Regions from separate parts of the Streptomyces sp. NPDC093149 genome, predicted to be linked through region 2. Evidence: riboswitches for the same ligand, from Rfam matches in the RefSeq annotation. Region 2 holds a riboswitch; each other region holds the start of a gene.
The links. A riboswitch is a leader RNA that binds a small molecule or an ion and turns the genes downstream of it on or off. The one in region 2 is predicted to bind thiamine pyrophosphate.
Positions count from the first base shown of each region.

Region 1: another riboswitch for thiamine pyrophosphate. It lies ahead of ACIQCZ_RS29060 (thiamine ABC transporter substrate binding subunit); the one in region 2 lies ahead of thiC (phosphomethylpyrimidine synthase ThiC).
Region 3: another riboswitch for thiamine pyrophosphate. It lies ahead of thiO (glycine oxidase ThiO); the one in region 2 lies ahead of thiC (phosphomethylpyrimidine synthase ThiC).

Region 1 is NZ_JBIVON010000011.1:41,357-45,338, forward strand. Features, by position in the region: gene ACIQCZ_RS29055 (ABC transporter permease) at 1-671, opposite strand, end outside; gene ACIQCZ_RS29060 (thiamine ABC transporter substrate binding subunit) at 827-1,939, opposite strand; TPP riboswitch at 2,013-2,129, opposite strand; gene rlmN (23S rRNA (adenine(2503)-C(2))-methyltransferase RlmN) at 2,171-3,277, opposite strand; gene ACIQCZ_RS29070 (phosphatidate cytidylyltransferase) at 3,379-3,982, opposite strand, start outside.
Region 2 is NZ_JBIVON010000005.1:383,892-387,873, reverse strand. Features, by position in the region: gene ACIQCZ_RS18295 (hypothetical protein) at 1-754, shown strand, start outside; gene thiC (phosphomethylpyrimidine synthase ThiC) at 946-2,721, opposite strand; TPP riboswitch at 2,714-2,847, opposite strand; gene ACIQCZ_RS18285 (YibE/F family protein) at 2,918-3,982, shown strand, end outside.
Region 3 is NZ_JBIVON010000007.1:111,238-115,219, forward strand. Features, by position in the region: gene thiS (sulfur carrier protein ThiS) at 1-184, opposite strand, end outside; gene thiO (glycine oxidase ThiO) at 181-1,362, opposite strand; TPP riboswitch at 1,360-1,473, opposite strand; gene ACIQCZ_RS21970 (hypothetical protein) at 1,637-1,999, shown strand; gene ACIQCZ_RS21975 (NAD(P)/FAD-dependent oxidoreductase) at 2,009-3,262, shown strand; gene ACIQCZ_RS21980 (Rv2175c family DNA-binding protein) at 3,334-3,699, shown strand; gene thiE (thiamine phosphate synthase) at 3,793-3,982, shown strand, end outside.

The sequences.
Region 1 (3,982 bases), on a different contig from region 2:
GCGAGCAGTTGGGCGGTCTGCCGGTAGATCTCCACCTCCAGCGTGGCGTACCCCGGACCGCCGAGGATCTGCACGACCCCGAAGGAGGTGAAGGTGAAGAGGAAGACCATCAGCGCGGCGGCGGCCACGGCGGGTGCCAGGGCGGGCAGGGTGACCCGCCGCCAGGCGGCGAACCGTCCGGCGCCCAGCACCCGGGCGGCCTCCTCCTGCCGCGGGTCGAGCTGCGACCACAGCCCGCCCACGGTCCGTACGACCACCGCGTAGTTGAAGAAGACATGGGCGAGCAGAATCGCCCAGACCGTGGTGTCGAGCCGTACGCCCCAGAGCTGGTCGAGGAACCCGCCGCGCCCCAGCAGCGCCAGGAAGGCCGTCCCGACGACGACGGTGGGCAGGACGAACGGAACGGTGACGACCGCCCGCAGCAGTTGTTTGCCGGGGAAGTCGAGGCGGGCGAAGACATAGGCGCCGGGCAGCGCGATCAGCAGGGTGAGCGCGGTCGAGGCCAGCGCCTGCCAGGTGGTGAACCAGAGGACGTCACGGATGTCCGGCCGGGTCAGCACCTCGCCGATCCGGCCGAACTGCCAGACGCCGTCGACCTTCAGCCCGCGGCCGACGATGGCGGTGACGGGGTAGGCGAAGAACAGCGCGAAGAACGCGACGGGCACGGCCATCAGACCGAGCCGCACCGCGCTCCCGCGCCACGCCTTCGCGCGCAACGGGTTCATGCGCCCGAAGCGGCCGCGTGGCTCCTCGCCACGCGTCCGCTGCTCGTCCCCCTCGGGCGCGCCCTTCCCGCCCGCGTCCGATCCGCGTACGGGAGTCTTCGCTACTTCACTACGAGCGAGGACCACGACTGGACCCACTGCTCACGGTTCTTGGAGATCCGATCAGGGGCGACCGTCGTCGGCCTGTCGACCGTCGCGCCGAACTTCGTGAAGAGCTCCGGCAGTTTCGCACCCTCGGTGACCGGGTTCACGAACATGTTGAGCGGCATGTCCTCCTGGAACCGCTTGCTGATCAGGAAGTCCAGCAGGGCCTTGCCGCCCGCCTCGTTCTTCGCACCGTTCAGCAGACCGGCGAACTCGATCTGGCGGAAGCAGGTCCCGGTGGCGACGCCGGTGGGCGCCTCGGCCGGCTGCGGCTTCGCGTAGAGCACCTCGACGGGCGGGCTGGAGGCGTACGAGACGACCAGCGGCCGGTCGGCCTTGGCCTTCCGGCCGCCCGCGGAGCCGGAGAACTCCTCGTTGTAGGCCTGCTCCCAGCCGTCGACGACCTTGACGCCGTTGCTCTTCAGCTTCTTCCAGTAGTCCTGGTAGCCCTTGTCGCCGTAAGTGGCGACGGTGCCGAGGAGGAAGCCGAGGCCGGGCGAGGAGGTCGCGGCGTTCTCGGTGACGAGGAGGTTCTTGTACGCGGGCTTCGCCAGGTCGTCGAAGGACCGCGGCGGTGCCAGCTTCTTGTCGGCGAAGTACTTCTTGTCGTAGTTGACGCAGATGTCGCCCGTGTCGATCGGGGTGACCCGGTGCTCGGCGCCGTCCAGCTGGGTGTCGGCCGCCACCCGGTCGATGCCCTTCGCCTCGTACGGCGTGAAGAGCCCGCTGTCCAGGGCACGGGAGAGCAGGGTGTTGTCGACGCCGAAGAACACATCGCCGCGCGGGGAACCCTTGGTCAGGATCTCCTGGTTGAGCGCGACACCGGCGTCGCCGCTCTTCAGTACCTTGACGGTGTAGCCGGTCTCCTTGGTGAACTCCTTCAGCACGTCCGGGGAGGCGTTGAAGGAGTCATGGCTGACGAGCGTCACGGTCTTCGAGCCGGAGCCCTTCGTGCCGCCGGAACCGGAGGCGGACTTGTCGGAACTCCCGCATCCGGCCAGTGCCGTGACGCCGAGCGCGGCAGCGGCGGCAGTCGCCGCGAGCTGCTTGGTTCTGCGTGTGGTGCTCATTGTGGATTCCTCCTGGGTTTTGGCCAGGAAGAGACGCGGCCCCGCCCGCACAATGCGGGCAGGGCGCAACAGCATGAGTTGATGACCGAACTTCCTACCCGGAATGACCCGGGCGAGGTTCAGAGGGTCTGCGGACGACCTGTCCTCGGTGCCGCACTCTCAGCGCTGTGGCGCTCCCCTGTCGGAATATGAAGTTGATTTCAGGCCCAGGTTACACGGACCGTCCCCGCCTCAGCGCTCGGCCGCCGCCAGCTGTCCACAGGCTCCGTCGATCTCCTGGCCGCGGGTGTCCCGCACCGTCACCGGCACCCCGTGGGCCGCGATCGCCTCGACGAAGGCCTTCTCGTCCTCGGGCCGCGAGGCGGTCCACTTGGAGCCGGGCGTCGGGTTCAACGGGATCAGATTGACGTGCACCCGCTTGCCCTTGAGGAGCCGGCCGAGCAGATCACCGCGCCACGCCTGGTCGTTGATGTCCCGGATCAACGCGTACTCGATGGAGACGCGGCGGCCGGACTTCTCCGCGTACTCCCACGCAGCGTCCAGCACCTCGCGCACCTTCCACCGCGTGTTCACGGGGACGAGCGTGTCGCGCAGTTCGTCGTCCGGCGCGTGCAGGGATACGGCGAGACGGCACTTGAAACCCTCGTCGGCGAAGCGCAGCATCGCGGGCACCAGACCCACGGTGGAGACGGTGATCCCGCGCTGCGAGAGCCCCAGGCCGTCCGGCTCCGGGTCGGTCAGGCGACGGATCGCGCCGACCACCCGGTTGTAGTTGGCGAGCGGCTCGCCCATGCCCATGAAGACGATGTTGGAGAGCCGTGCCGGGCCTCCGGGGACCTCCCCGTCGCGCAGGGCACGCATGCCGTCCACGATCTGGTGAACGATCTCGGCGGTCGACAGATTGCGGTCGAGACCGGCCTGTCCCGTCGCGCAGAACGGACAGTTCATCCCGCATCCCGCCTGGGACGAGATGCACATCGTCACCCGCTCCGGGTAACGCATCAGGACGGACTCGACGAGCGTCCCGTCGTGCAGCTTCCACAGCGTCTTACGGGTGGTGTCGTCGTCACAGCTGATGTGGCGGACCACGGACATCAGGTCGGGGAACATCGCCTCGGCGAGCTTGTCCCTCGAACCGGCCGGGATGTTGGTCCACTCGGCCGGGTCGTGCGCGTACCGCGCGAAGTAGTGCTGCGAGAGCTGCTGGGCGCGGAACGGCTTCTCGCCGATCGCAGCGACCGCTTCCTTGCGCTCGGCGGGCGTGAGGTCGGCGAGGTGCCGCGGCGGCTTCTTGGCTCCGCGGGGCGCGACGAAAGTGAGTTCTCCGGGCTTAGGCATGGTCCATCCAGTGTCGCAGACGCAACGACGAGGGCCCGCCGCCCTGTGGACGACGGACCCTCACGCGTGAATGCCCAGGTCAGGACCATAGATCTCGCAGATCAGCCGGAGCCCACGAACAGCACCAGCAGCAGCCAGACCACCGGGGCGGTCGGCAGCAGCGAGTCCAGCCGGTCCATGATGCCGCCGTGTCCCGGCAGCAGCGTGCCCATGTCCTTGATGCCGAGGTCCCGCTTGATCATCGACTCGCCCAGGTCACCGAGGGTGGCGCTGACCGCGACCGCGAGCCCCAGCAGCAGTCCCTGCCACCAGGAACCGCCGTCGATCAGGAACTGCATGCACAGCGCCCCGGCGACCATCGCGAAGGCGATGGCCCCGAACAGCCCCTCGCGGGTCTTTCCGGGGCTGATGCGCGGCGCGAGCTTGTGCTTCCCGAAGCGCCAGCCGACGGCGTACGCGCCCGTGTCGCTGACCACGGTCAGCAGCAGGAAGGTGAGCACCCGCTGCGGTCCGTCGTCCGCGGTCAGGAGCATCGCGACGAAGGTCGCCAGGAACGGCACGTAGAACGCGGCGAACACCCCGGCCGTGACGTCCTTGAGGTAGCCCTCCGGCGGCTCGGTCATCCGCCAGACGAGCACCGCGAGCGCGGTCAGCGCCATCGCCACCCAGGCACCCTCGGCGCCCCGGGCGTACCCGGCCACCACC
Region 2 (3,982 bases):
ACTGCGCCACGCACATGAACGACCGGATCTGGCCGCGGTCGGCGAGCGGCTCAATGCCGTCCAGCTGCGCACCATGGCGCTGGACGCCACGGCGCTGATCACCGCCACGGCCGCCACCGAGTACGAGCACTATGTGAAGGCCCGGCAAGAGCTGCGTGGACCGGCCGAAGAAGCGGGCGAGGATTCGGGCGTCGGTCCCGGAACGGGCCGTCAGAACCGGTCGGGCGCCGGCATAGGGGCTGTCATAACGGTCCTGGCGCCCGTACTCGCCGGCACCGCCGCGTTCATATTCCTGCTGGCCGGCTATCTGCTGAAACTGCTCAGCCCGCCGCCGTCCTTCGCCTCCACCATGGTCACCGCGGGCTGGTTCTTCGCGGCGGTGATGGCCGCCGCGATCCTCGCCGCCGCCGTCGGACTGCTCATCACCGCGCTGCGCAACGGCTCGGCGTCGCAGCCCTCCGAGGACGCCGAGGACGAGCTGCCGGAGGATGTGGCACGCGCCCGGGAGGCATGGCGCCACGCACTGCTGGAACGCGGCATCCTGCCGTTCCTCAGGGACGCGCTCGCCGACCCCGAGGCCGGCCGCGCATCGCGCACACCGCATCGCTCGGCGAACCGCATCCCGAAGATCGGCTACAGCAGCCCGGACTTCACGAGCCCGGACGAGGGCCCGGCGGCAGGCCCACGCCCGACGTTCACCAGTCCGGACTTCACCAGCCCCGACTTCGGCGGGCCTGAGCACGAACCGGACTGACCGGGTCCGTTCGTATCGACGACGGCCGGTAAGTCCTCTGCCGCAGAGCGCTCCTGACGATCAGTCGACTCCCACGCGCCGCCCCGTTCGCCGCCACCGCTCCCCGGTCCCGTCGCGCCCCCGGAGAGCGGCGGACGGGTGGTGAAGGTCCGCGAGAAGACCTTCACCACCCCCGGCGCCGTGCGACGGGCTCAGTCCGCGATCGGCAGATAGACGCGGTTGCCCGCCGCCGCGAATTCTCTGGACTTCTCCGCCATGCCCGCCTCGATCTCCGCCTGGGAGCCGCCGTGTTCACGACGGATGTCCTGGGAGATCTTCATCGAGCAGAACTTCGGGCCGCACATCGAGCAGAAGTGCGCCGTCTTCGCAGGCTCGGCCGGCAGCGTCTCGTCATGGAACTCCCTTGCCGTGACCGGGTCGAGAGCCAGGTTGAACTGGTCCTCCCAGCGGAATTCGAAGCGGGCGTCGGAGAGCGCGTCGTCCCAGTCCTGCGCCCCCGGATGCCCCTTGGCGAGGTCCGCCGCATGGGCCGCGATCTTGTACGTGATGACGCCGGTCTTCACATCGTCCCGGTTGGGCAGGCCCAGGTGCTCCTTGGGCGTGACGTAGCAGAGCATCGCCGTGCCCCACCAGGCGATCATCGCCGCACCGATGCCCGAGGTGATGTGGTCGTACGCCGGAGCGACATCGGTGGTCAACGGGCCGAGCGTGTAGAACGGCGCCTCCTCGCAGATCTCCTGCTGCAGGTCGATGTTCTCCTTGATCTTGTGCATCGGGACATGGCCCGGCCCCTCGATCATGGTCTGCACACCGAACCGCTTGGCGATCGTGTTCAGCTCACCGAGCGTGCGCAGTTCGGCGAACTGGGCCTCGTCGTTGGCATCGGCGATCGACCCGGGGCGCAGCCCGTCGCCCAGCGAGTACGTCACGTCGTACGTGGCGAGGATCTCGCAGAGCTCCTCGAAGTGCTCGTACAGGAACGACTCCTTGTGGTGCGCGAGGCACCACGCCGCCATGATCGAGCCGCCGCGGGAGACGATGCCGGTCTTGCGGCGGGCGGTCAGCGGAACGTACGGCAGGCGCACACCGGCGTGGACCGTCATGTAGTCCACGCCCTGCTCGGCCTGCTCGATGACGGTGTCCTTGTAGATCTCCCAGGTCAGCTCCTCAGCCTTGCCGTCGACCTTTTCGAGGGCCTGGTAGAGGGGAACGGTGCCGATCGGCACGGGGGAGTTGCGCAGAACCCACTCACGGGTGGTGTGAATGTTGCGTCCGGTGGAAAGGTCCATGACCGTGTCGGCGCCCCAGCGCGTCGCCCATGTCATCTTCTCCACCTCCTCCTCGATGGAGGACGTCACCGCGGAGTTGCCGATGTTCGCATTGACCTTCACCAGGAACCGCTTGCCGATGATCATCGGCTCGGTCTCGGGATGGTTGACGTTGGCCGGCAGCACGGCCCGGCCCGCGGCGATCTCCTCGCGCACCACCTCGGGTTCGACGTCCTCCCGGATCGCCACGTACTCCATCTCCGGAGTGATCTCGCCCCGGCGGGCGTACGCGAGCTGGGTGACCGGCCGGCCGTCCCGGCTGCGGCGGGGCAGCCGCGGGCGGCCGGGGAAGACGGCGTCGAGGTTGCGCAGCCCACCACGCGGTGAGGTGTGCTTGAGCCCGTCGTCCTCGGGGCGGGCCGGGCGGCCCGGGTACTCCTCGGTGTCGCCGCGCGCGATGATCCAGTTCTCCCGCAGCGGTGCGAGACCGCGACGGACATCGGTCTCGGTGGTGGGATCGGTGTACGGCCCCGACGTGTCGTACAGCGTCACGTCCTTGCCGTTGGTGAGGTGCACCTGACGGACCGGCACCCGGAGGTCCGGGCGTGAGCCCTGGACGTACCCCTTGTGCCAGCCGATGGACTTCCCGGCCTCGTCGCTCTGGTTCGAGGCAGGCGTGCGTGTGTCCGATGTGGTCATGAGACCTACTCCCTACGCCGGCATTACCCGGTAACAGGTTCGGCGGTCGGCGCAGCCTGTCCCGTACAGATGTACGGATATCAGCGCCCTCTCAGCCCGGTGCTCCGAGCTCCCGCGTGTGCAAAGGTCCCCCCACGCTAGCGCCCTGTCCGGCGGAATGAACAGAGGGCCCTTTTCCTCTTGCGATGATCGGCCGGTGACGTCCCCCCAGAACGACTCCGACCCGCAGGGCCATCAGCACGGCCATTCCCACGGCCACGGCCCCGCAGCTCCCGTCTCCAAACATCTGCGCAAGGTCATCGCCGCCGTACTGATCCCGTTCGCCACCGCGGTCGTCGTCGGCCTGGTGGCGCTCTGGCCGGGAAGTGCGCCCCCGCACGAGCGGACCGGTGTCGGATTCGACCGGCAGACCCAGCAGGCCAAGGTGGTGAGGATCGACAAGGTGGACTGCAAGGAAGTGAACGCCGCCCAGATGCCCACCAGTGGCGACCCCACGACGCCGCCGGGGAACGGGGCGGGGTTGTGCGAGAAAGCCACCGTCGAAGTGACGACCGGTCACGACAAGGGCCGGACGTTCCTCGAGATCGTCCAGCCCGACGCACCGCGTCAGTTGCGCGAGGGACAGGGCGTGGTCGTGGCGTACGCCCCGGACGCCCCCCATGATCTGCAGTACTCGGTGACGGATGTGAACCGGAAGTTCCCGATGACACTGCTCGCCGGAATCTTCGCCCTGGTGGTGGTCGCGGTGGGCAGGATGCGCGGCGTGATGGCACTGGTCGCGCTCGCCGTGTCGTTCGCCGTGCTGACGCTGTTCATCCTCCCGGCCGTCCTCCAGGGCTCGAATCCACTGCTCGTCGCAGTGATCGGGGCCAGTGCGATCATGCTGATCGCGCTCTACATGTGCCACGGCCTGACCGCCCGCACCTCGGTCGCCGTCATCGGCACCCTGATCTCCCTGCTGCTGATCGGGCTGCTCGGATCACTCTTCATCGGCTGGGCCGGCCTGACCGGCAACACCGATGACAGCACCGGCCTCATCCACGGCCTGTACCCGCACATCGACATGAGCGGCCTGCTGCTGGCCGGTGTGATCATCGGCTCGCTCGGGGTGCTCGACGATGTGACAGTCACCCAGACATCTGCGGTCTGGGAACTGCACCAGGCGAACCCGACGATGGGTGCGCGGGGTCTCTACCGGGCAGGGATCAGGATCGGGCGTGATCACATCGCCTCGGTCGTCAATACGCTGGTGCTGGCCTAC
Region 3 (3,982 bases), on a different contig from region 2:
GGACGACGGTCTCGTTGACGGCGGCCGCGACGCCGGAGTGCGCGGTGGTCAGGGTGGCGACGAGGGCGTCCAGGGTGGTGCCCGCGGCGAGCGGGCGGACCTCGCCGTTCACGGACACGGACAGGGGTGCGAGGCCGGGCCGGGGCGTGGAAGCGGCCATGGAGAGGGGCGTGGGCTCGGTCATGCGGGCTGCTCCTGACGTACGGGGGCGGCGGGCGGGAAACGGGACGGGGTGAAGGGGCGGGCCGGCTCGGGCAGCTCGCCGTCGGCCAGGAGTGCCGCCATGACGTCACCGGTGATGGGCGTGAGCAGCACTCCGTTGCGGTGGTGGCCGGTGGCGAGGTGGAGGCCGGGCAGGGCGGTGGGGCCGAGCAGCGGCGCGTTGTCGGGGGAGGCGGGGCGCAGACCGGCGCGGGTCTCGGTGAGCGGCAGTTCGGTGATGCCCGGCACCAGTTCGTGGGCGTCCCGCAGCAGTTCGTAGACGCCGCCCGCGGTGACGGTGGTGTCCCAGCCCATCTCCTCGCTGGTGGCGCCGACGACCAGTTCGCCGTTCTCGCGCGGTACGAGATAGACATGGCTGCCGCGGACCACGGCCCGGACCGTCCGGGTGAGGAAGGGCGCGTACGCGGCGGGCACCGTCAGCCGCAGCACCTGCCCCTTCACCGGACGGACCGGCGGCACGACCTCGTCGGGCAGTCCCGGGAGCCTGCCGCTCAGGCTGCCCGCGGCGAGCACGACCTGGTCGGCGGTGAGTTCCGCACCCCCGGCGAGGACGGCTCCGGCGGCCCGGTCGCGGACCACCCTCAGGCGCTCCACCCATCCGCGGTGGAAGTCCACCCCGGCCCGCTCGCAGGCGGTCAGCAGAGCGGCGGCCAGCCGGCGGGGGTCGATCTGATGGTCGCCGTCGACCCGCAGACCGCCGCGGACGCCCGGCGCGAGCATCGGCTCCAGGCGGCGGCATTCGCGGCCGGTGAGCCACTCCGACTCCAGGCCGGAACGCTGCTGCAGGGCGTGCAGTTCCCGCAGATGGGCGCGGTCGTCGGAGTCCAGCGCGACGGCCAGCGTGCCGCAGGCGCGAAAGCCCGTCTCCCGCCCGCTCGCCGCCTCCAGTTCGGCCGCGAAGTCGGGATAGCGGGCGGCCGAGGCGACATTGAGGCCCAGCAGCATCTGTTCGCCGTAGTGGAGTTCGGTGACGGCGGCCAGCATGCCGGCCGCCACCCGGGCGGCCCCGCCGCCCGGTTCGGGGTCGACGACCGCGGTGCGCAGTCCGCGTTGCGCGGCCCGCCAGGCGGTCACCAGACCGATGATCCCGCCCCCGATGACGAGGACGTCGGATCCGTCCTTGTTCCGTGTAGAACGCATGGGCGTCCAGCCCCTCCCTTCGCCGGCATGACCCGGATCAGGTTCGTACGGTCGGAGGCCGCCGCAGCCTCCCTCTCAGCCCGGTGCGTCCGGGCTCCCGCGAGTGTTTTACGGTGGCCACCCTAACGGCCTCGCCCACGATCGGCAGCGGCGTCGCGGTGTCCGGGACATCCGCCTCGGATTCGAAGACCCCGGACGCCGCTCCTTCTCCCGCTGCCGATCGTGGGTGAGGCCGTGAACCCCGCCCGCCGGACCCAGTAAGGGAGCAGCCCCCGTGGCCCGTTCGCTCGACGGACTCGTCCTCTCGCCGGTCGCCGACCAGGCCCCGGGGCAGGTCGGTACCCGTACCCGTTTCACGTACCACGAGGAGAACGGCCGGATCTGGGCCGAGTACGCGGGCGGCGACGTGGTCCGCGGCCACCTTGTCGGTACACGCGTCGACGACACCCTCGACTTTCGCTACGTCCAGCTGAAACAGGATGGAACGACCTCCTCCGGCCACTGTGTCTCCACCGTCGTCGACCTCGCGGACGGCAGGGTCCGGCTGGACGAGCGGTGGGAATGGGAGTCCCGGGACGGCAGCGGTACGAGCACGGTGGAGGAACTCCCCTTTCCTGACGATGCGTCAGATGTTTAAGGTGTACGGGTGAGCGAGCAGCAGCAGTCGGAGCGGTGGGACCGGCGGGCGGGGCGACGTGTCGTCATCGTCGGCGCCGGCATGGCCGGAGTACAGACGGCGGTGGCCCTGCGGGAGCAGGGCTTCACCGGCCCCGTCACCCTGATCGGTGCCGAACCGCACCAGCCCTACGACCGGCCCCCGCTGTCCAAGGCGGTACTGCTGGGCGAGGCCGAGGGCTCGGCGTTCGACATCGACTTCGAGGCACTGGACATCGATCTGCGGCTGGGGTGCGAAGTCACCGGCGTGCGGCCCGGGGCGCACGAGCTGGACACACCGTCAGGGCCGGTTCCCTACGACGCCCTGGTGGTCGCGACCGGCGCCGAACCGATCGTCCTGCCCGGTACCGAAGGCGTTCCCGGTGTCCATCTGCTGCGTACCCTCGACGACGCGGCGCGACTGCGGCCCGTCCTCGACGAGCGGCACGGCGTCGTGGTCGTCGGCGCGGGCTGGATCGGCGCGGAGTTCGCCACCGCGGCCCGCGCCGCGGGCTGCGAGGTCACCGTCGTCGAGGCCGCCGACCGGCCGCTCGCCGGCGCGATGCCCGCCGAGGTCGCCGCCCCGATGGCCGCCTGGTACGCCGAGAGCGGCGCCGAACTCCTCACGGGGGCCCGGGTCGAGCGCATCGAACCCGGCCGCGTGATCCTCGCGGACGGCCGTGCGATCCCGGCCGGAGCGGTCGTCGTCGGCATCGGCGCACGGCCCTCCACCGCCTGGCTGGCCGGTTCCGGCATCGCCCTCGGCCCCGACGGATCGGTGACCGCCGACGATGCCCTGCGCACCTCGCTGCCCGATGTGTACGCGGTGGGCGACTGCGCCTCGTTCCCCTCCGCCCGATACGGCGAACGCCTGCTCGTCCACCACTGGGACAACGCCCTCCAGGGGCCGCGCACCGCCGCCGCCAACATCATCGCGGCAGGGGCCGAGGGCGGTCCGGCGCCACAGACGTACGACCCCGTGCCGTACTTCTGGTCCGAGCAGTTCGGCCGGTTCGTGCAGTACGCGGGCCACTGTGCGGCGGCCGACACCCTGCTGTGGCGCGGCGATCCGGCGGACCCCTCCTGGTCGGTGTGCTGGCTGCGCGACGGCGTCCTGGTCGCGGTCCTCGCCGTCGGCCGCCCCCGCGACCTGGCGCAGGGGCGCAGGCTCATCGAGGCGGGGGCGCGGCTCGATCCGGCACGGGTCGCGGACCCCTCCGTACCGCTGAAGTCGGCGACCCCCTGACGGCGTACCCCGCACCCCCGTACGGTCGGCCCGGCTACCGACTGTCGGTCCGGGATGGCACGCTTGTCCCCGTGACCGAGATTGACGCAAAGATCGATGCTCTCGTCCCTGCCTGGCTCCACCTCCCCGACATCGCGGAAATGCTCGATGTCGAGGTGACGCGCGTGCGGCAGCTGGTCAAGGAGGGCCAGCTCATCGCCGTGCGACGTGGTGAGAACCGGGCGCTGCAGGTGCCTGCCGCCTTCATCGCGGGCAACAAGGTCGTCAAGGGCCTCTCCGGCACCCTGACGCTGCTGCGGGACGACGGCTTCACCGACGAAGAGATGCTGGAATGGCTCTTCACCCCCGACCCGACCCTGCCCGGCACCCCCGCCCAGGCACTGAGCGAGAATCGAGGCACGGAGGTGAAGCGTCGCGCCCAGGCGCTCGCCGTCTGACCGCCGGCCGTCAGGTGGGGTGCGGGCCCGCGGGCCCGCACCCCGCACCGTTGTGACAACCGCTCCACGACGCTCTCCAGGGGGAACCGCACCATGTCCACGCCTCGCGCGCTGCTGTCCGACGCCCGGCTGTATCTGTGCACGGACGCCCGCAAGCGGCAGGGCGACCTCCCCGCCTTCCTGGACGCCGTCCTCTCCAGCGGGGTGGACATCGTCCAGCTGCGCGACAAGGGCATGGAAGCGGCCGAGGAGCTCGAACACCTGGCCGTCCTCGCCGAGGCCT